Regions from separate parts of the Pseudaeromonas sp. HNCC25DJ180 genome, predicted to be linked through region 2. Evidence: predicted binding sites of a transcription regulator. Region 2 holds the regulator's gene; each other region holds the start of a gene.
What was found. The regulator sigma-54, encoded in region 2, starts transcription at its own class of promoters, with help from an activator protein. The targets are predictions, from matches to a motif close to TGGCACNGTTTTNGCTT.
Positions count from the first base shown of each region.

Region 1: glnA (glutamate--ammonia ligase) is a predicted target of sigma-54. The motif match lies at 1,674-1,690, and genes of this name have one in related genera.
Region 3: ACZYTD_RS12175 (CmpA/NrtA family ABC transporter substrate-binding protein) is a predicted target of sigma-54. The motif match lies at 2,562-2,578, and genes of this name have one in related genera.

Region 1 covers NZ_JBVAYF010000003.1:124,297-131,910, reverse strand. The annotation lists gene typA (translational GTPase TypA) at 1-1,411, opposite strand, end outside; gene glnA (glutamate--ammonia ligase) at 1,754-3,163, shown strand; gene ACZYTD_RS03750 (DUF4124 domain-containing protein) at 3,258-3,821, shown strand; gene glnL (nitrogen regulation protein NR(II)) at 3,891-4,943, shown strand; gene glnG (nitrogen regulation protein NR(I)) at 4,953-6,365, shown strand; gene ACZYTD_RS03735 (outer membrane lipoprotein) at 6,461-6,931, opposite strand; gene hemN (oxygen-independent coproporphyrinogen III oxidase) at 7,142-7,614, opposite strand, start outside.
Region 2 covers NZ_JBVAYF010000001.1:249,086-256,699, reverse strand. The annotation lists gene pmbA (metalloprotease PmbA) at 1-316, shown strand, start outside; gene ACZYTD_RS01210 (HPr family phosphocarrier protein) at 386-661, opposite strand; gene rapZ (RNase adapter RapZ) at 648-1,514, opposite strand; gene ptsN (PTS IIA-like nitrogen regulatory protein PtsN) at 1,522-1,968, opposite strand; gene hpf (ribosome hibernation promoting factor) at 1,971-2,258, opposite strand; gene ACZYTD_RS01190 (RNA polymerase factor sigma-54) at 2,280-3,746, opposite strand; gene lptB (LPS export ABC transporter ATP-binding protein) at 3,803-4,528, opposite strand; gene lptA (lipopolysaccharide transport periplasmic protein LptA) at 4,532-5,059, opposite strand; gene lptC (LPS export ABC transporter periplasmic protein LptC) at 5,031-5,591, opposite strand; gene kdsC (3-deoxy-manno-octulosonate-8-phosphatase KdsC) at 5,588-6,136, opposite strand; gene kdsD (arabinose-5-phosphate isomerase KdsD) at 6,139-7,113, opposite strand; gene mlaF (phospholipid ABC transporter ATP-binding protein MlaF) at 7,298-7,614, shown strand, end outside.
Region 3 covers NZ_JBVAYF010000012.1:39,283-46,896, reverse strand. The annotation lists gene ACZYTD_RS12190 (PKD domain-containing protein) at 1-753, shown strand, start outside; gene ACZYTD_RS12185 (acyltransferase) at 862-1,464, opposite strand; gene bluB (5,6-dimethylbenzimidazole synthase) at 1,604-2,338, opposite strand; gene ACZYTD_RS12175 (CmpA/NrtA family ABC transporter substrate-binding protein) at 2,749-4,113, shown strand; gene ACZYTD_RS12170 (ABC transporter permease) at 4,210-5,193, shown strand; gene ACZYTD_RS12165 (ABC transporter ATP-binding protein) at 5,223-6,053, shown strand; gene nirB (nitrite reductase large subunit NirB) at 6,173-7,614, shown strand, end outside.

The DNA.
Region 1 (7,614 bases), on a different contig from region 2:
TCTCGAAAGAGTGATAGAGCAGGCCGGTACCAGAGGTGAGCGTCATGAACTCGGTCTGGAAGCCAATGAGACCACGAGCCGGGATGAGATAATCCAGACGTACGCGACCCTTGCCATCCGGCACCATGTTACGCAGGTCAGCCTTACGCTCACCCAGCTTCTCCATGATAGAGCCCTGATGCTGATCTTCGATGTCGACGGTCAAGGTCTCCATCGGTTCCATCTTCACACCGTTTTCTTCACGCATGATGACTTCTGGACGGGATACCGCCAGTTCGAAGCCTTCACGACGCATGTTTTCGATGAGGATACCCAGGTGCAATTCACCACGGCCGGAGACGCGGAACTTATCTGGATCATCCGTATTTTCGACACGCAGCGCCACGTTGTGGACCAGCTCGCTCTGCAGACGCTCCAGGATATTACGGGAGGTAACGTACTTCCCTTCCTTACCAGCGAACGGTGAGGTGTTGACCTGGAAGGTCATGGTCACGGTCGGCTCATCGACTGACAGCGGAGGCAGCGCCTCGACAGCAGCGTTGGAGCAGATGGTGTCGGAGATCTTCAGCTCACCCAGACCGGTAATGGCGATGATGTCACCACCCTGGGCCTCGGTGATTTCGGTGCGTTGCAAACCCAGATAACCCATGACCTGACCGATCTTACCGGTACGGGTCTTGCCATCGGCGCCCACTACAGTCACCTGCATGTTCGGCCTGACGTTACCACGGGTGATACGACCGATACCGATAACCCCTACATAGGAGGAGTAATCCAGCTGGGAGATCTGCATCTGGAACTCGCCATTCGGATCAGCCTTCGGCGGCTCGACGAAGTCAACGATGGCCTGGAACAGCGGATCCATGTTGTCGGATGGGTTAGCCAGATCCATGGTGGCGTAGCCCTGCAGAGCAGAGGCGTACACGATCGGGAAATCTAGCTGTTCATCGGTGGCACCCAGGTTGTCGAACAGATCGAACACCTGATCGACAACCCAATCCGGACGTGCGCCCGGACGGTCAACCTTGTTGATGACCACTATGGGGCGCAGACCCTGGGCGAAGGCCTTCTGGGTTACGAAACGGGTTTGCGGCATAGGGCCGTCAACCGCATCGACCAGCAGCAGCACGCAGTCCACCATGGACATAACGCGCTCCACCTCACCACCGAAGTCGGCGTGGCCTGGGGTATCTACGATATTGATACGGTAGTCGTTCCAACGAATGGCGGTATTTTTAGCGAGGATGGTTATGCCGCGCTCCCGTTCCAAATCGTTGGAGTCCATGATCCGTTCTTGACCGTCACTGGTACGATCCAGGGTGCCGGATTGCTGTAACAGCTTATCTACCAGTGTAGTCTTGCCATGGTCAACGTGCGCAATAATGGCAATATTGCGGAGCTTCTCTAACATCCTCGCCTCTAAAACAAGTGGGGAAAAATTGGTCGGTCATTTTACTCTCGACCGTGTGATCTTCCTAGCATATTCCAAGCAAATTTAATGAAGCCTGATGGACAAGATCACAGTATTATTCACCCAGTGATGGCGTGCTGGGTCTTATTGCACCTTTTTGGGGCGCCACATTGATCCAGAAACTCACCTAATTGGTGCATCAGGATGATGAGAACGCCCCATCTTTGCCGTTACTGTTTGTTAGTTAAGGGATTTTTTTTGTTGGCACAATTTTAGCTTGAAATGTGGCAGCATGATTTCTGCAGCTAATTCAGTTTTCCACGACACCGGAGGTTATTTAGCATGTCAGCAGCAAATGTTCTGGCTCTGATCAAAGAACAAGAAGTGAAGTTTGTCGATCTGCGCTTCACCGACACCAAGGGCAAAGAGCAACACGTTTCCGTGCCTCACCATCAAATCGACGAAGGCTTCTTCGAAGACGGCAAGATGTTCGATGGTTCTTCCATCGGCGGCTGGAAGGGTATCAACGAATCAGACATGGTGCTGATGCCGGATGCCTCTACTGCCCTGCTGGATCCGTTCACCGAAGAGACTACGTTGATCATTCGTTGTGACATCCTGGAACCGGCTACCATGCAAGGCTACGATCGCGATCCGCGTTCCATCGCCAAGCGTGCCGAAGGTTTCCTGAAGTCCAGCGGCATCGCCGATACCGTTCTGTTTGGACCTGAGCCGGAATTCTTCATTTTTGATGACGTCCGTTTCGGCAACACCATGGGCGGTTCTTTCTTCAAGGTTGACGCAGAAGAAGCCGCTTGGAACTCAGCTACCGAATACGAAGGTGGTAACAAGGGTCACCGTCCAGGCGTTAAGGGTGGTTATTTCCCAGTTGCTCCGGTTGACTCTTCTCAAGACCTGCGTTCAGCCATGTGTCTGATCCTGGAAGAGATGGGCCAAGTTGTTGAAGCTCACCACCACGAAGTGGCGACTGCTGGTCAAAACGAAATCGCGACCCGCTTCAACACCATGACCAAAAAGGCCGATGAAGTTCAAGTCCAGAAGTACGTTATCCATAACGTCGCTCATGCCTATGGCAAGACTGTAACCTTCATGCCGAAGCCGATGTTTGGTGATAACGGTTCTGGTATGCACTGTCACCAGTCTCTGGCCAAGGACGGTGTAAACCTGTTCGCCGGTGACCTGTACGGTGGCTTGTCTGAAATGGCCCTGTTCTACATCGGCGGTATCATCAAGCACGCCAAGGCCATCAACGCCTTCGCTAACCCGACCACCAACTCCTACAAGCGTCTGGTTCCAGGTTACGAAGCTCCGGTCATGCTGGCTTACTCTGCCCGTAACCGTTCTGCTTCTATCCGTATCCCGGTGGTACCGAGCCCGAAGGCCCGTCGTATCGAAGTTCGCTTCCCGGATCCGGCTGCCAACCCCTACCTGGCTTTCGCTGCTCAGCTGATGGCCGGTCTGGACGGTATCATCAACAAGATCCATCCGGGCGAAGCCATGGATAAGAACTTGTATGACCTGCCGCCAGAAGAAGAGGCGCTGATCCCGACTGTTGCGGGTTCACTGGAAGAAGCTCTGGCCTCTCTGGATGCTGACCGTGAGTTCCTGACTCGTAGCGGCGTGTTCACCGACGACTTCATCGACTCCTACCTGGAGCTGAAGCAAGTTGACGTGGATCGTGTGCGCATGACTCCGCACCCGGTTGAGTACGAACTGTACTACTCTGTTTAATTGTGCAGAGTGTCGAAAAACCCGCCGCAAGGCGGGTTTTTTTTTATGTGACTGGCTATGATGGCTTCATTTGCGAAAGAAAAGGAGCTTCATCATGCATCGTCTATGGATACTTCCCCTACTCTGTTCCCTACCGCTCCACGCTGCCGAGCCCACCATTCACAAATGGGTGGATGATAAGGGTGTGGTCCACTTCTCCGATCGTCTGAGCGAAGGCGTGGAGAGCGAACAACTCAACATGAGTGTCGTCAATACCAGCACTGGCAGCCAGACGCCAGAAGCGACCCCCGCAGATAAGGCGACCACAGATGCCGCACTGACCGCCATCGAATCCTATCGACTGACGGTTACCAGCCCGGCCAATGGTGAAACCCTGCGAGAAAACAGCGGCCTGGTAAAGGTGGTCGCCAGTGTGACCCCCCAACCCACAGCCCCTTACGTGATGAAGGTGTTGCTGGATGGCCAAGAGCTGGGCAGCTATGACAACACCCTCTCCGCCGAGCTCACCAATGTCGAGCGTGGCATGCACCAACTGGAAGTCCAGGTACAGGATGAAAGCGGCAAGATACTTGCATCGTCCACCACTGTGACCTTCTACTTGTTTCGTGTATCCACGTTGACGGCGCCCAAGGCCAAACCCAAGCCCAAAGCTGGTTAACCTTTCGCACCAATACAGGTAGAGTTTCGCACTAATTAGGTGCACCGCACCATAAATGGGAGCTCTACTTTGAATAGCCGTCCAGATTTACCAGGCACACTGCTGGATAATCTACTGACCGCAGTGGTTTTGCTGGATACCAACCTGGTAGTGCACTACGTCAATCCTGCCGCCGAACAGCTGCTCGGGATCAGTGCACGCCGCCTGGTCCAGCATCGCCTGGAACAGATAGTCGAATATATCTCCCTCGATCTGGAGCGCTTACGCTCCTGTCTACGCCTGGGGCAAGGCTTCACCGATAATGAGGTCACATTAGTGATCGAAGGGGAACCGCGCCTGGTAGAAGTGAGCGTGGTTGCCATCTATGAGCAGCGCGAGCAGCTGGCGCTGATGGAGCTACGCAAGATAGATCAGCAAAAGCGCATCAGTCAGGAGTTGCAACAGCATGCCCAGCAATTGGCGGCACGGGATCTGGTTCGCGGCCTGGCTCACGAGATCAAGAACCCGCTTGGCGGCCTGCGTGGCGCCGCCCAACTGCTGGAAAAAGCCCTGCCGGATGAACATCTCAAAGAGTACACCGGCATCATCATTGCCCAGGCCGATCGCCTGCGCAATCTGGTAGACCGTCTGCTGGGTCCCCAACGGCCAGGCCGTCATCAGGTACACAACGTCCACTCCGTGCTGGAGCAGGTACGGCGCCTGGTCGAGCTGGAGGCCCCCTCCAGCATCAAGCTTATCCGCGACTACGACCCCAGCATTCCCGACTTCGAGATGGAGCCGGATCAGCTGCAGCAGGCGTTCCTGAATATAGTGCGCAACGCCGTTGAAGCCATGGGCGGGCAAGGTGAGATCCGTCTGAAGACCCGCACCGTCTTCCAGATCACCATACACGGCAAGCGTTATCGCCTGGCCGCCGAGATCAAGATCATGGATAACGGCCCCGGCATACCGGAGAACATCCGCGACACCCTCTTCTACCCCATGGTATCGGGTAAAGAGGGGGGCACAGGCCTTGGCCTCTCCATCGCCCAGAATCTCATCGACCAGCACAAGGGACGCATAGAGTGCGTCAGTTGGCCTGGACATACCGAATTCAGTATCTATCTACCGCTGCGTAAGTAAGGGAATAACATGGCTGCCAAAGTCTGGATTGTCGATGACGACAGCTCAATTCGCTGGGTGCTGGAGCGCGCACTCAGTACCGAAGGATTTGAATGTCACACCTTTGAAGATGGTGAGAGCCTGCTCAGTGCACTGGATAATGACTTCCCCGAGGTCATTCTTTCCGATATCCGCATGCCTGGCATAGATGGACTCTCCCTGCTACAGCTGATCCAGGAGAAACAACCCGAGCTACCTGTCATCATAATGACGGCGCACTCGGATCTGGATAGCGCCGTGAACGCCTATCAGAGTGGTGCCTTCGAATACCTGCCCAAGCCTTTCGATATCGATGAGGCGGTGGCCCTGGTACAAAGGGCCGAGAGTCACCTGCGCGAACAGCGCAACAAGCGCCGCAGCAAGCTGCAGGCCACGGCCCACGCCCCGGAAATCATAGGGGAAGCCCCGGCCATGCAGGAGGTTTTCCGTGCCATAGGTCGTCTGGCCCGCTCCTCTATCTCTGTGCTGATCAACGGCCAATCCGGTACCGGTAAAGAGCTGGTCGCTCACGCGCTGCATAAACACAGCCCCCGAGCGGCCAAGCCCTTCATTGCGCTGAACATGGCAGCTATCCCGAAAGAGTTGATTGAATCGGAACTCTTCGGTCATGAGAAAGGTGCCTTCACCGGGGCCAACAGTGTACGCCAAGGCCGCTTCGAGCAGGCCAATGGCGGCACCCTGTTTCTGGATGAGATAGGCGACATGCCGCTGGAAGTGCAGACCCGACTGCTGCGAGTGCTGGCCGATGGCCAATTCTACCGCGTCGGCGGCCACCAACCGGTACAGGTGGATGTGCGCATCATAGCCGCCACCCACCAGGATCTGGAGAAACGCGTCACCGAAGGGGAGTTCCGCGAGGATCTGTTCCATCGACTGAACGTCATCCGCGTCCACATCCCCTCCCTGCGCGAACGCCGTGAGGATATTCCGCGCCTGGCCCATCACTTCCTGGTGCGCGCCGCCAAGGAGCTGAATGTGGAGGCCAAGCTGCTGCACCCGGACACCGAGGTCTATCTTAGCCGTCTGCCTTGGCCCGGTAACGTGCGCCAGCTGGAAAACGTCTGCCGCTGGCTCACCGTCATGGCCTCGGGTCAGGAAATACTGGTCTCCGATCTACCACCCGAGCTGCTCAACCCGGCCGAAGAGCGCACCGTCAGCCGCGAGCAGGTATCCCAGCGCTGGCAGGATCAGCTGCAACAGTGGGTGGCCCAGAAGCTGGCGCGAGGTGAGATCGACATACTCGCCGAAGCCTTGCCTGAGTTCGAGCGCATCATGCTCAACACCGCGCTGCTGCATACTCATGGTCACAAGCAGGAAGCGGCCCGTCTGCTCGGTTGGGGTCGTAACACCCTGACCCGGAAGCTCAAAGAGCTGGACATGTAACGCCGCCACCGGGTGCCATTGGCGCCCTGACCCGGAGCTAAAAAAGCAGAAGGGCTCCATTATGGAGCCCTTCTCGTTTCTCTCTGGCTAGCTATCTATTCGACCACGGCCACGTTGGTCTTGCCTGCGGACTGCACCATACGCACCCGCTTGCCCGGTACAAAGGTGGGGCTGGCCTTCTGCACCACCACTATGCTGTCGCCATTCTCTTTCTTGATCTCCAGCTCGACGCCATCCGCCTGACTCAGCTTGTCACCGGCCGTCTTCCCGGCAGCCGCCCCGCCTATGGCTCCCACCACAGTGGCAATGTCCTGCCCCTTGCCGCCGCCAACCGCGCTACCTAACACACCACCCAGCACACCGCCGGCTATGGTGCCTATCATAGACTCACCGCTGTCACCCTGGATCTTCACCGGCCGGGTGGCGGTAATAGTACCGTACGAGACAGTCTGCACCGTCTTTGCCTGGTTGGCACTGTAGACATCGCCGGAGTAGGTGTCGCTGTTAGCACACCCAACCAGGGCCGCAGCCAGCCCCAGGGCCAGCACAGATAGTGGTTTGCACATCATGAGCACTCCTTAACGTAGGTAGGAACCTAACTAATTCTGGCAAGTTACCTTGCTTATAGTACGTGAACCGCTTGTTTGCTCAATCCCAGATGAGGGCATTCCCACAACCGCAGTTAAACGGCATGAAAATAGTCTCGCTCTTTGCCCCAGGCTACCCACGACTCGGCACAGCGCGGCCCTCATGAGTGGAGTGGCCTGAAGATAAACTCAGATCACCCGGGAAAACTGTTGTTGCCGCGCCCGCTCACGCAAATAGCTATCAAAGCACATGCAAATGTTGCGGATAAGTAGGCGTCCCGTGGTACTGACCCGAACCCCTCCCGCCTCCAGCGTCACTAGGCCATCCTGGATAAAGGGGCGCAGCAAGAGTAAATCCTGGGCGAAGTAATCGGCAAAGCTCACGCCATAGGCCTGCTCTATAGTGGCAAAGTCCAGCTGGAAGTTGCAGATAAGCTGCTTGATCACATCGCGCCGAATGAGGTCATCCCGGTTAAGAGCACACCCCTTCCACTGAGCCTGCCCCTGAGCCGTGATAGCCGCGTAGTAGAGTTTCAGATCCTTCTGATTCTGAGAGTAGGCATCCCCCAACATGCTGATGGACGAGACCCCCAGCCCCAGCAAGTCACACTCGCCCTGGGTCGTGTAACCCTGGAAGTTACGGTGTAGCTTGCCTTCCCGCT
Region 2 (7,614 bases):
TGGCATCCATAACTGGCAGGTGTCGGGTCAGGGCCAAAGCCAGGCTGAGCTACTCAAGCAGATGGGCACCGGCTTGCTGATCACCGAGCTGATGGGGCAGGGGGTCAACATAGTCACGGGGGATTACTCCCGCGGCGCGGCAGGTTTCTGGGTCGAGAATGGTGAGATCTGCTATCCGGTCGAGGAGATCACCATAGCGGGTTCTCTCAAGGAGATGTTCCGCAACATGGTCGCCGTGGGCAGTGATTGGGATGAGCGCTCCAGCCTGCGTTCAGGCTCTATCTTGCTGGAAAACATGAAGGTGGCGGGTAACTAGCTTATCTGAATGATAGCCATAACAAAGGGCTACCCATGGGTAGCCCTTTGTCGTTTCGGGAGGTCAGACTCATTCCGCTTCATCAAAGCGGGCGGCCACTAGCTGTTCCACCGCAGCCATCACGGGTTCGGCATCTGCGCCTTCACAGACCACGCGTATGGTCTGGCCTTGGGCGGCTTCCAGCATCAGCAGACCCATCACTGAGTCGGCGCTGGCCTCTTTCTCACCGTTGCACACCATGATGGTGGCGCGAAAGCTAGAGGTGAGTTGAACCAGCTTGATGGCGGCGCGGGCATGCAGCCCCAACTTGTTGATGATGGGTAGGGTCTTCTCAACGCGGGGCATGTTTATTCTCCAGGGTGCGGTGCCGCACCTGCACATTCTTGCCTAGGCCGCGGAAGCTGGCCGCCAGTTGTTCGGTGATGAAGACGGATCTGTGTTGGCCCCCGGTGCAGCCGATGGCTACGGTCACGTAGCTGCGGTTGTTGCGCTCCAGATGGGGTAGCCAGGTGATGAGCAGGTTATCGATCTGCTGGGTATAGAGCAGCACATCGGGTTGGGCCATGAAGAAACGGCGCACCGGCTCATCCAGACCCGTGAGGGGCTTGAGCTCGGGGACCCAGTGTGGATTGGGCAGGAAGCGGGCATCAAAGACGAAGTCGGCATCTTTGGGGGTGCCATTCTTGAAGCCAAAGGATTCGAACACCAGCACCAGCTCTTTCTCTTTTTTGCCCAGAACCCGTTCGCAGATCTGCTCGCTCAGCTCGTGGATGCTGAGGTGGCTGGTATCGATGCGCAGGTCGGCACTGGAGGAGAGGGGAGCAAGCAGGTTGGTTTCATAGATGATGGCTTGATCCAGCGAGAGCTGCTTGCGCGACAGGGGGTGCAGACGGCGGCTTTCGCTGTAACGCTTGATCAGGGTGGCGTTGTCGGCATCGGTGAAGATGCTGGAGAATTCGATATCGCTGGCCTGACGGATCTGCCCCAACAGGGTGTCTATCTCGTCACTCTGCTCGGGGATGTTACGCACATCTATGCTGACAGCCAATTGGTCATACTTGTCGCGCAGCTCCCGCACCAGATGGGGCAGCAGGGAGACAGGCAGATTATCGACACAGTAGTAGCCGAGATCTTCCAGTACGCGCAGGGCTATGGTCTTGCCTGAGCCGGAACGGCCACTGACGACTATGAGTTTCATAGGCTGCTCAAGGGGTGATCATCAGTTGGTAGAGGGCATCGTCATCGGCGGCTTGCCGCAGTTGACGACAGAAGGTTTTGTCATTGAGCTTGCTGGCGATGAGGGAGAGGGTCTTGAGATGGATCTTGCACTCGCTCTCGGGCACCAACAGGGCAAAGAGGATATCGACCGGTTGATTGTCGATGGCATCAAAGGCGATGGGTTGTTCCAGGGTGAGAAACACTGCGGTCAGCGGGTGACCGTCGGGGATGCGACCATGAGGTATGGCAATGGCACCGCCTATACCTGTGCTGCCCATCTTCTCGCGGGCCAGCAGGCGCTCGAAAAGATCCTGCTCATCGAGACCCAGGCGGCGAGCGGCCAGCTCGCTGATGAGCTCGATGGCGCGCTTCTTACTAGAGCAAGGGACCGCACCATGGGTGCAGTCCCTGCTGAGAAAGTCCTGAATTAGCATGCTTATTTGCTGTTTAACTTTTCTTTATGCTTGATGATCTGGCGATCCAGCTTGTCGATCAGAGCGTCGATAGCGGCGTACATATCTTCATGCTGGGAGTTAGCGAAGATCTCACCGCCATTGACGTTGAGTTTGGCTTCGGCGATCTGGTTGAGCTTCTCAACTGTCAGAATAACTTGAACATTATTGATCTGTTCGAAGTGACGCTCCAGTTTGGCAAATTTGCTATTTACGAAGTCACGCAGCGGGTCGGTGATTTCAATATGATGACCTGACAGGTTAATTTGCATAACGTCTTCCTTTTTGTTGGTCTACAGCAGGCGTTTGCGCTGACTGGACGGGGGTATAGAGAGAGACTCACGATATTTCGCGATAGTCCGTCTGGCTACCATAATACCTTGTTCTGTAAGCAAATCCGCGATCTTGCTATCGCTTAAGGGTTTTGCCGTATTTTCCGCTGCGACCAGTTTCTTGATCAAGGCCCGGATCGCGGTGGATGAGCACTCCCCTCCATTATCAGTATTGACGTGACTGGAGAAAAAGTATTTAAGTTCGAAAATTCCTCTGGGGGTATGCATGAATTTTTGTGTGGTTACCCGGGATATGGTGGATTCATGCATTTCCACCGACTCGGCCACATCGTTCAGTACCATGGGCTTCATCGCCTCTTCACCATACTCGAAGAAGTCTTGTTGCTGTTGCACTATGCAGGTGGCTACTTTGAGCAGGGTCTCGTTACGGCTCTCCAGACTCTTGATGAACCACTTGGCCTCCTGCAAGTGTGAGCGAATAAACTGGCTGTCGCTGCTGTTGCGGGCATGGCGGGCCATGGCGGCGTAAGTTTCGTTGATGCGGATCTTGGGCATGGCATCCGGGTTGAGTTCGACCATCCATTTACCGTGCTTCTTGCTGACGGCCACATCGGGAATGACATATTGGGAGTCACTCTGGATGACGCTGTTACCCGGGCGAGGTTCCAGGTTGAGGATGATATCCAGCGCCTCTTTCAGATCCCCCTCCTTGAGTTGCATCTTGCGCGCCAGGTTGCGGTAGTCGCGGCTGCCCAGCAGATCCATGTGCTCCTGCAGCATAACCTTGGCTTCGGCGAGCCAGGGTGTGGTTGGGGCGTATTGGCCCAGCTGAATGAGTAGACACTCCTGCACGCTGCGGGCCGCGACCCCGATAGGATCGAAGTGCTGGATGCGCTTGAGCACGGCTTCCACTTCATCCAGATCGACTTCTCTATCGTCGGCCTGCACCGCCTGCAGTATGTCGTCCAGCTCTGTGGTCAGATAGCCGGACTCATCTATGCCATCTATGATAGAGAGGGCGATGGCCTGGTCCAGCTCGCTGAACGGGGTCAGGTGCATCTGCCAGAGCAGATAGTCCTGCAGGGTTTCTGTGGTCTCCCCCTGATAGATGGAGTCATCGTCACTGGAGGGCAGGCCACTGGGTTGATTGGCTCCGGCGGTATAGACCTCATCCCAGGTGGTATCCATGGGCAGCTCATCGGGCATATTATCCTGATTGAGTGCCTCGCCTGTGTCCATCTGGCTCTCATCGTGTTCGTTGTCATGCTCAGCGTCATGCTCCTCCGACACTTGAGGCGCGTCCAGGTTGTCACTCTCCTCCTGCTCCAGCAGCGGATTGGCATCCAGCGCTTGCTGGATCTCCTGCTGTAGCTCCAGGGTGGAGAGTTGCAACAAGCGGATGGCCTGCTGAAGTTGTGGCGTCATGGCCAGCGATTGGCCCAGTCGCAACTGTAGAGTCGGTTTCATCGACGTTGGTGTGTCCTTATGCTGTACTTGTGAATAATCAGTCTCAGCATCAATTGCTAGAGGGTGAATCCTTCGCCCAGGTAGACCTGTTTCACTTGTTCATTGTGCAAAACTTCGTCGGGAGTGCCTTCGGCAATCAGTTGACCATGACTGACGATATAGGCTTTCTCACAGACATCCAAGGTTTCCCGTACATTATGATCGGTAATTAATACCCCAAGCCCGCGATCCCGTAAATGCTCAATGATGCGTTTGATGTCGATGACCGAGATGGGATCCACACCGGCAAAGGGTTCATCCAGCAGAATAAATCTGGGCTCGGCAGCCAGGGCTCTGGCGATTTCTACCCGTCGTCGCTCGCCACCGGAGAGACTCATGCCAAGGTTCTTGCGGATATGGGTAATGTGAAATTCTTCGAGAAGGGACTCCATCTTATCCAAGCGCTCAGCCTTGCTGAGGTTCTGGCCAACCTCAAGTACGCCCATCAGATTCTCCTCCACCGTCAGTCGACGGAAGATGGAGGCCTCCTGGGGGAGATAGCCGATGCCGTTGCGGGCCCGTTCATGCATGGGCAGCGTCGTGATGTCCATGTCATCTATGGTGACGCTGCCGCCATCCTGGGGTACCAGGCCCACTATCATGTAAAATGAGGTGGTCTTACCGGCGCCGTTGGGGCCGAGTAGACCCACGACCTGGCCTGTCTCTACCTGCAGGCTGACATCACTGACTACCTTGCGGCTCTTGTAGCTTTTTTGCAGGTGCTGGGCATTGAGCAGGCTCATCTATTATTTACCCCCCTTGCTGTTCTGCTGCTGCACCTGCTCGGGTAGGAACACTGTCTTCACCCGGGAGCCCTTCTTGGCACTTTCGGCCATCATCTGTTGCTTTTCGATGTCATAGCGGATGAGGTCGCCATTAACTTGGCTATCTTCTTGTTTCAGCTCGGCATTATTCGTCAGCACCACCAGTTTTTCTTTGAGCTTGTAGCTTAGTTGATCCGCTTTGGCATTGACTGGCTTGCCATTATCCAGCACCTGGAAGAAGGTGGCGGGCTTGCCGTAGGCGATCATCTCCTCGGCCCCCTGCTCGCCATGGCGAATGACCTCTACCTTGTCGGCGGTGATCTTGATGGTGCCTTGGGTGATGATGACGTCATCGAGGAAGGTGATCTTGTTGGAGGCGAGCTCAGCCTGCTGGCGCAGTGAGTCTACATAGATCTTTTCTTTATAGTCTGACTGCTTGGCCTGTACAGCAAAGGCGCATAGCAGCAGACAACAGAGCAACTTAATGGGGTGGGTTGTAATAGACGGCATGGCTGTTACCCAGTAATTGATAAATTTTTTGCTTCAGCTGGCCTTTGAAGCCAACCCCTTGATTGTGAAAACCCGGGCCCTCCATCTCAACCTTGAGATTGGTCCGAACCTGCTGGCTGCCTAGGTCCATCTCCAGATATTCGGTGCGGATCTGTGTCACGGCACTATCAGGCTGTAGATTATCTATCTTCACCTGTTCACGCAGGATGGCATTGTCATCCTTATTCAGCACCCCTTTTTGGCCCGTGATGCGCCAATCAGGGCGGCCCTGGGCATCATTGACTGTGATGACAGGCTGTTCCAGCTCGGTCATCTCCAGCTGGTCGTAGTGTTCGGCATACTTGGCCTGGAGCCGCTGTTTGAGTTGCCCCTGTTGATCATAGTGCAGGGTCGTCAACTGGCGTGCAGTAAAATTGGGTTGAAAGATGGCACGGGTATGACCATCCAGCTCATCCTGACTCGGATCAAACCAGCGCCACAGTACCAAGGCGCAGATAAACAGCAGCAGTATGCCCAGATTCTGTCGGTTCATATCGAGGCTCCGCTGGCCGACTCCAGATGCCCCTGGGCCTGCAGCAGCAGATCGCACACCTCGCGGACCGCTCCCTCTCCCCCCTTGAGCGTGGTGACCCATCTGGCGGCTCGCCGCACCAGTGGATGGGCATCGGCGACTGCCACCCCCACGGCGCAGTGACGGATCACGGGGATGTCGATGACATCGTCACCTATATAGGCGGCTTGAGCTGCCGTGAGACCCAGCTTGTCCAGCAGATCCTGGAAGGCGGGCAGTTTATCGCCCTGGCCTTGATAGACATGCTCAATCCCCAGGCTCTGCATACGATCGGCCACGATACGCGATGAGCGCCCTGTGATGACTGCCACTTCGATACCGATATCCCGGATGGCTTTGAGACCAAAACCATCCTTGGTGTGGAAGGTCTTGAGCTCTTCGCCGTTATTGCCCAAGTAGATGCGGCCATCGGAGAGGACGCCATCCACATCGCAGACCAGCAGCCGAATTTCGCCTGCGGCAGTGTAGAGCTCGCTGGAGATGGGGCCATATAGGGTTTCGACCATGGTTAGACTACTCCAGCCTTGAGTACATCGTGCATGTTGAAGGCTCCCAGTGGTCGATTGTTGTCATCGACCACGACCAAGCCGTTGATCTTGCGCGTTTGCATCAGTTGCACCGCCTCGGCGGCCAGCATATCGGGAGGCACGGTAATGCAACCGACATGAATGACTTGCGAGATGGGAGTATGGTGAATATCCAGCTGTTGATCCAGGATGCGTCGCAGATCCCCATCGGTGAAGATGCCGAGCAGAGTACCATCCCCATTGATCACGGTTGTCATGCCTAGTCCCTTACGGCTCATCTCAAGCAGAGCCTGACTGATAGTGGCATCTCGGGGCACGGCGGGTAGCAGCTCACCACTATGCATCAGATCCCTGTTGCGCAGCAGCAGCTTGCGGCCTAAGGCCCCACCAGGATGAGAGAGGGCAAAGTCATCTGCGGTGAAGCCGCGGGCTTCCAGTAGGGCGACAGCCAGAGCATCGCCCATTACCAGCGTGGCCGTGGTGCTGGAGGTAGGCGCCAGCCCCAATGGGCAGGCCTCCTGGGGGGTCTGGATACACAGATGCACGTTGGATTCGCGAGCCATGGTGGAGTGGGGGTTGCCCGTCATGCAGATCAGTGGGTTGCCCCAGCGTTTGAGCACAGGTAGCAAGGCTATGATTTCATTACTCTCGCCCGAGTTGGAGATGGCGATCACCACATCTTGCGGGCTGACCATGCCCAGATCCCCATGGCTGGCCTCACCAGGGTGTACGAAGAAGGCCGGGGTGCCGGTGCTCGCCAGGGTGGCGGCGATCTTGCGGGCTATGTGCCCGGATTTACCCATGCCCATGACCACCACCTTACCCTGGCAGGCTAGCAAGCGCTGGCAGGCGTGGACGAAGTTGTCATTGATGAATTCACGCAACCCCTGCAGGGCGGCAATCTCAATATCCAGAACGCGATTGGCGCTCTGGCGATAATCAAACTGTGCTGACATTAACGCGGACTCCGCAACCGTTACCTGGCGATTATATGGGAGTCGGGCGACAGATGCGAATTGAGGGGGGCAGCCTGGCCTAAACAAAAACTCAACCAGATCGGGTTAAGGGCCGGTTAAGGTTGCGAGAATGATCACGCTCCCTATACTATGCGCGATAATCGACCGAATAGTGGAGCTCCATTTGAGTGATGATTTAATCCAGGTCTCCGATCTGAGTTTCAGCCACGGTGATAGACTCCTGTATGACAACGTCAGTCTGACCATACCCCGTGGCAAGATCACGGCCTTCATGGGGCCCAGTGGCATTGGTAAAACCACCCTGTTGCGGTTGATTGGCGGCCAGATCCGTCCCGATCATGGGCAGATTCTGTTTGATGGTCAGAATGTTCCGGCGCTATCCCGCAGGGAGCTTTATACCCTGCGCAAACGTATGAGCATGCTGTTCCAGAGTGGGGCCCTGTTTACCGGTCTGAATGTCTTCGATAACGTGGCCTTTCC
Region 3 (7,614 bases), on a different contig from region 2:
GCGCCAGTGGCCAAGCTTGTGGCCAGCAGCACCACGGTGAATGTGGGCGATGTGGTCACGTTGGATGCATCGACTTCAACTGACAGCGATGGCTCTATTGCTTCCTACCTGTGGAGCACAGGTGACAAGACGGCCAAGGCCACCATCAGCTTCACCGCTGCGGGTACCTATCCGGTTAGCGTCACTGTGACTGATAACAAGGGGGCAACTGGCCAGGCTACTGTGCAGATCAAGGTGCAAGATGTGGCCGCGCCCACAACGGTCACCCTGACTAGCAGCAAGTCCCAGATCGCGATTGGCGAGAAGGTGACCCTCACTGCCCAAGCCAAAGATCAGAAAGGTAGTGTCATCTCTGGTCTGACCCCTGTGTTCTACCGTGGTGCCAGCCAGATGAGCTCTAACACCTTCAAAACGGGTGTAGTTGGAACATATAGCTTCACCGCTAAGGTTGGCTCTTTGGTAAGTGCTCCGATTGTGGTTAAGGTAGTGGATGCGGCTCCTGTCGTAACTACTATTACGCTGACCAGTTCTAACTCCCGTATCACAGCGGGCTCAACTGTGAAGTTCACTGCAGTCGTTAAGGATCAAGCAGGCAAAGTGATGTCCAATGCGAATGTGGTGTTCTATCGCGGCTCCACCAAGATGAGCGCCAATGCCTTCCGCACTGGTGTGGCAGGTACCTATAGCTTCACTGCTAAGGTTGGTGGTGTGAGCAGCTCAACCATCAAGGTGGTCGTGACTCCAGCGGCCTAAGCGACTGGATAACGTCTAACTAAATAAAAATGCCAGTCAGAATATCTGACTGGCATTTTCTTTTGGTGCTATACAACAAATCAATGCGCGTTGCTCAGGTGCGGGGAATTATCGCTCCCAGCGGATATTGCGTTTTACAATGTTGGCCGGCGCTCCAGCCAAAACGACATGCTCTTCGGTATGGGCTTTATTCACAAAGGCGGCAGCGCCAATGACGCAGCCTTGAGCCACACTGGCGCCTTTGGATACAATCGCTCTGGCGGCAATCCAGACATTATTAGCAATATGCACGTCAGCAGCCGGGTTCACTCTTTCCCCGGAGTCTCGATCATATATCTTATGCACATCGGTGGAGCGAATTTCTATCTCCCGGGACAGCATGCAATCGGCGCCAATTGTGACATTGGCATCACGTGACAGGATATAGACACCTTGTGCTGTGGTTCTATCGCCAATCATCACTTCTCGTCCTTGGCCCACAATCAGGATATGGCCGGTAAGACGTACATCATTTCCTATGATGAGGCGACAGTTATGGCCTTTAAATACAATTTTAAGATTGTTAGCGATAAAACGATCGCCAATGAGGAGGGTGTTATTATGGGATTCGCGCCAGAAGCTTAGGCTACATTCCCCTTTTGCCACGGCATCGCCGCCAAGCTCAACCTTATTTCGAGACAATCCATCAGCATTGGCAATAAACTTCAGCATTGCTTGTTTCCTAAATTTACAGTGTATGAGACCAGAATGATGCCGATTGGAATCGCTACTGGTTGGTTAAGGGATAAGACTATTTATGTTCAGTATGCCATACCCCACCATGCTCGAAGTGTGAACTCCTGCGGTTGGCCTATTTCCGTTGATGGCAATACTCCGGGATCTGTACCTGCTGCAGGGCCTGCTTTAACCCCTCATCTTGCACTGGGCCATGCCAGCCATTGGCGTGTACCAATGCCTCTAACGGTAGCCGTTGTCGCCACCCTTGGGCCTGCAGCTCAGGCTCGGGCAGAAACTCGCTAACATAACCGATGCACAAATAGGCGAGGGGGTAGACCTGTTCGGGCAGTTCCAGTAACTCAGCCAGGCGGTCGTTATCGAAGATGCTGACCCAACCTATGCCGATCCCCTCGGCGCGGGCGGCGAGCCAGAGGTTTTGTACCGCCAGACAGGCACTGAACAGATCCATCTCTACTATGCTGGTGCGCCCCAGCACAGTGGGGCCGCCCCGTTGCCGATCGCAGGTAATGCACAGATTAAGTGGGCTCTCCATGATCCCCTCTAACTTCAGGCGCCGATAGAGGCTGGCCTTCTCCTCCTGCTCAGTGGCAAAGCGCGCCGCGGCTTGGCTATTGGCCTCATCAAATAACCCCTTCACCTTGCCCTTGATGGCCGGATCATCAATGACGATGAAATCCCAAGGCTGCATGAAGCCCACTGAGGGGGCATGGTGGGCCGCATGGAGCAAACGGGCTAGCACCTCTACCGGTATGGGGTCGGGCAAGAATTGGGAGCGCACATCCCGACGCTCATAAATGGCCCGGTAGAGGCCGTGTTGTTCGGCATGATTAAACGGATGGGAAGACATACAACTCCATATGCGGCGATGGCAAAGGGCTATTATGCAAAAAAGTCAGGCGCTGGGTAGGGTTTTCCCCGCACTGTAACCCGCGACTCAGCCCGACTCGCCATGGTGCGTCAGCGCCATTTTGGTGCGCAACTTCTGGCAGATAGTGACAAACCTGAGTTCCGATTGAGTAAAAATGGCTAATAAATCCATGTTAATGGGCAGTAATGGCTTTCTTACAACTTGGCACAGAATCTGAATAACAGTAATTGCACAGCAGATAGGGTTGGCCAAGACCAACGGCGGTTTCAGCGCAATCCCTTCTGCTTACCGTGTTCAAACGACACAAGCACACATTCTAGTATTGATGGCAAAGACGCCTTGCAGATCGAAAGATCGGCAAGGCGTTTTTGTTTCAGGGAGGAAACACAATGGCTAACGCAAATAAGACTCTTCTGGCTGTAATGGTGGGCGCTGCACTGGTGGCCACCGCGGCACAAGCTGAAGTTGGGGCCCCGGAAAAGGAGGAGCTCAAGCTGGGCTTCATCAAACTGACCGATATGGCCCCGCTAGCGGTGGCCTACGAGAAGGGCTTCTTCGAGGATGAGGGTCTCTATGTGACGCTGGAAGCCCAAGCCAACTGGAAGGTGTTGCTGGATCGGGTCATTGATGGTCAGCTCGATGGCGCCCATATGCTGGCTGGCCAACCTATCGGCGCCACCTTAGGCATAGGTACCAAGGCCGAGGTGGTCACGGCCTTCAGCATGGATCTCAACGGCAAGGCAGTCACCGTCTCCAATGCCGTCTGGGAAAAAATGAAGGGCAATGTGGCCAAGGGCGCCGATGGCAAGCCAGTGCACCCCATCAAGGCGGATGCTTTGCAGCCGGTCGTCAAGGGCTACAAGGAGCAGGGCAAGCCGGTCAACTTCGGCATGGTGTTCCCGGTGTCCACCCATAACTACATGCTGCGCTACTGGCTGGCGGCCGGTGGGATTCACCCCGGTTTCTATGCGCCCGCCAAGGGGGATAACTCTGGCCAGCAACAGGCGGATGTGCTGCTCTCGGTCACGCCGCCCCCCCAGATGCCCGCGACCATGGAGGCGGGTACCATCAGCGGCTACTGTGTCGGCGAGCCCTGGAACCAGGCGGCCGTGGCCAAGGGCATAGGCGTACCCGTCATTACCGATGATGCCATCTGGAAGAACAACCCGGATAAGGTGTTCGGTGTCACCAAGGCCTTTGCCGACCAGTACCCCAATACCCATGTGCGTCTCGTCAAGGCGTTGATCCGGGCTGCCTACTGGCTGGATGCCAACAACAATGGCAACCGTATGGAAGCGGTCAACCTCATCTCTCGCCCTAACTATGTGGGGGCCGATGCCAAGGTCATTGCCAACTCCATGACCGGCACCTTCGAATATGAGAAGGGCGACAAGCGTCCGGCCAGTGATTTCAACGTCTTCTTCCGTCATAACGCGACCTATCCCTACTACTCGGATGCCATCTGGTACATGACCCAGATGCGCCGCTGGGGGCAACTTGGTGAGGCCAAGCCGGATAATTGGTATGCCGAGATGGCGAAGAAGGTCTATCGCCCGGATGTTTACGCCATCGCCGCCAAGGAGTTGATTGCCGAAGGCAAGATGAAAGCCGCCGACTTCCCGGATTTTGCCAAGGAGACAGGTTACAAAGCCGCTGATAGCCACTTTATCGATGGTGTCACCTATGACGGCCACACACCTAATGCGTATCTCAAGCAGTTTGCCATTGGCCTTAAGGGTGATGAGAAGCTCTGATGCGTGATGGCAGGCCAGCTCGGCTGGCCTGCCTACTGACTTCTAAAGCGTCTCCGCTTCGGAGGCGAGAATAAAAGAGATGATAGAGGTATTCCTATGCAAGCCATCATTCAACGGATCAACCCCCTAGGCTTTGATGCTCTCAAAGCTGGCGGCGCCAAGGCATGGCGCGGGGGGTTGCTGCCCCTGCTGGGTATGCTCGCCTTCCTGTTTGTCTGGCAGATGGTTGCCAGCCAGGTTCAAACCTCCCTGGGCAATTTGCCGGGGCCGGTCGCCACGGGAAAACAGCTGATCTCCCTGTATCAGGAGCACAGGGGCGAACGTGACAAGCGTGATGCCTTCTATGCCCGCCAGGAGCTGCGCAATGCAGAAAAACTCAAAGCGGATCCGGCGGCCCAGGTGAAGATCCGCCCCTACACGGGCCGTGCCACCTTCTTCGATCAGGTGCTGACCAGCTTGTTTACCGTGGCTACGGGCTTCCTGGTGGCCACCGTCATCGCGATCCCCGCGGGCATAGTGTTGGGGCTGAATCAGACCCTCTATGCCTCCCTTAACCCTGTGGTGCAGATCCTAAAGCCCATCTCGCCGCTGGCTTGGTTGCCGCTGGTGACCATGGTGGTGAGTGCCGTCTATGTGAGTACCGATCCCTTCTTTGCCAAGAGCTTTGTCATCTCGGCCTTTACCGTCAGCCTGTGCAGTCTGTGGCCGACGCTGATCAACACCACGGTTGGGGTGGCCAACATAGACCCGGATTTAAAGAACGTGAGCCGGGTGCTGAAACTCGATCCGCTGACCCATGTGCGCAAAATCGTGCTGCCTTCGGCCGTGCCCATGATCTTCACCGGTCTGCGTCTCTCGCTGGGGGTAGCCTGGATGGTGCTCATCGCGGCCGAAATGCTGGCGCAGAACCCGGGGTTGGGCAAGTTCGTCTGGGATGAATTCCAAAACGGCAGCTCGGAATCCCTGGCCCGCATCATGGTCGCCATAGTCACCATAGGCTTGATTGGTTTCATGCTCGATCGCTGCATGCTGATCCTGCAGAAATGGCTCTCCTGGGATAAACGCAGCGATCTGCGTTAATCACCGCCTGACGAATTAGGATGACGAATATGTCTAAACACTATCTGGATCTGAGCAATGTGGGCATGCGCTTCGCCACCCCGAGCGGCTGGTTTGAGGCGCTGGTGAACGTCAACCTGCAGATTGAAAAGGGCGAGTTTATCTCCCTCATAGGCCACTCCGGCTGTGGCAAGAGCACAGTGCTGAATCTGGTGGCGGGGCTCAATGATGCGACCTCTGGCGGGATTATTCTTGAAGGGCGAGAAGTCGACGGTCCGGGCCCCGAGCGCTCTGTGGTGTTCCAGAATCACGCCCTGTTGCCCTGGCTCTCTGTTTACCAGAACGTAGAGCTGGCGGTGCGTCAGGTGATGAAGGGGGCCAGCAAGGCACAAATCGCCGAGAAGGTGCGCTACTACCTCTCGCTGGTGCAGATGGATCACGCTCTGGAGAAGAAGCCCCACGAGATCTCTGGCGGCATGAAGCAGCGGGTGGGGATAGCCCGGGCGCTTTCCATGTCTCCCAAGGTGCTATTGATGGATGAGCCCTTCGGTGCGCTGGATGCCCTGACCCGGGCCCACCTGCAGGATGCCCTGATGGAGATACAGGCCGAGCTCAACAACACCGTCATCATGATCACTCATGACGTGGATGAGGCTGTGCTGCTCTCGGATCGCATCGTCATGATGACCAATGGCCCCTCGGCGACCATAGGGGAAATCCTCGAGATCGCCTTGCCGCGGCCGCGTAACCGGGTCGCCCTGGCCGAGGATGTGGAATACCACAGACTGCGGCAGCGGGTGCTGAGCTTCCTCTACGAGAAGCACAGTAAGGTCACGCCATTAAAAAAAGCTAAGGCCGAGGTCAAGGCCGCCGTAGCGTGATTTGGCTGGGATAATTGACGGACGCGGTTTGCTTGAGGGCTCTTCCCTTAGCTGGGAAGGTGCAAGAGCAGAATGATGGCAAGGGTGTGAGTCATGCCTGCCAGGATGGAGAGCTGAATATGAACAAGCAACAACTATTGGTGGTGGGTAACGGCATGGTCGGCCACCACTTTATCGAACAGCTGGTCAAGGCCGGCGGTCTGGAGCAGTTTGCGGTTACCGTGCTCTGTGCCGAGCAGGATAGTGCCTATGACAGGGTGCACCTCTCCGAGGTATTTGGGGGGCGGGCGCCCAAGGAGCTGCAGATGGCCGATCCCGAGTGGTATGCCGCCCAAGGGGTGACGCTGCTTCTGGGCCGCGCCGCTGAGGCGCTGGATCTGGCCGCCAAGCAGGTGACCTGCTGCCAGGGCGAGGTCTACCGCTATGACAAGCTGGTGCTCGCCACGGGCTCCTATCCCTTTGTGCCGCCCATTCCTGGGCATACCCGGGCCGGTTGCTATGTCTATCGCACCCTGGCTGATCTGGAAGCCATACGGGATGCCTGTGCCGGCGGGCGTACCGGCGTGGTGGTCGGGGGCGGCTTGCTGGGACTGGAAGCGGCGAATGCCTTGCGGCTGTTGGGGCTGGAAACCCATGTCATCGAGTTTGCCCCGCGTCTGATGCCGGTGCAGCTGGATCCGGTGGGCGGCGATCTGCTGAAAAACAAGATTGAGAGTCTGGGGGTTAAGGTCCATGCCAATACCGCCACCGAGTGCATAGTGGATGGCGAGAGTGCCCGGCACCGCATGGTATTCAAGGGGGGCGAGTTCCTGGAAACCGACGTGATCCTCTTCTCGGCCGGTATCCGTCCTGAAGATCGTCTGGCACGCAGTGCCGGCTTGGGGGTCGGCGAGCGGGGCGGTATCGTCATCGATGATCAGTGCCGCACCTCGGATCATGATGTGCTGGCTATCGGTGAGTGTGCCCTCTGGTCGGGCAAGATCTTTGGCCTGGTGGCACCTGGGTATCAGATGGCTCGCGCCGCCGCCGCCCTCCTCGTGGGGCAAGCGGGGGGGTTCCAGGGGGCTGATATGAGCACCAAGCTGAAACTCATGGGCGTGGATGTGGGCGCCATTGGCGATTCTCACGCCCAGACCGCGGGCTCCCAGGAGATCTTGACCCTGGATCGCAAGAGCGGGGTCTACAAGAAGCTGGTGATTGATGAGAGCGGTAAACGTCTGCTGGGGGCCATCCTGGTGGGTGACAATGCCGAGTATGACACTCTGCTGCAGTATTACTTGAATGGTGTCGAGCTGCCCGAGTCGCCGCTTGGCCTCATCATGGGCGAGCAGGAGAGCAGTGCGCCACAACTGACGCTGCCCGACAGCGCCACCATCTGCTCCTGCCACAATGTCACCAAGGGCGACATAGTGGCGGCGGTGAAGGCGGGTAACCATACCCTGGCGGAGGTGAAGAGCTGCACCAAGGCCGGTACCGGCTGTGGCGGTTGCTCCAACCTGGTCAAGCAAGTGGTGGACACCACCCTGCTGGAGCTGGGCATGGAGGCGAACAACCATGTCTG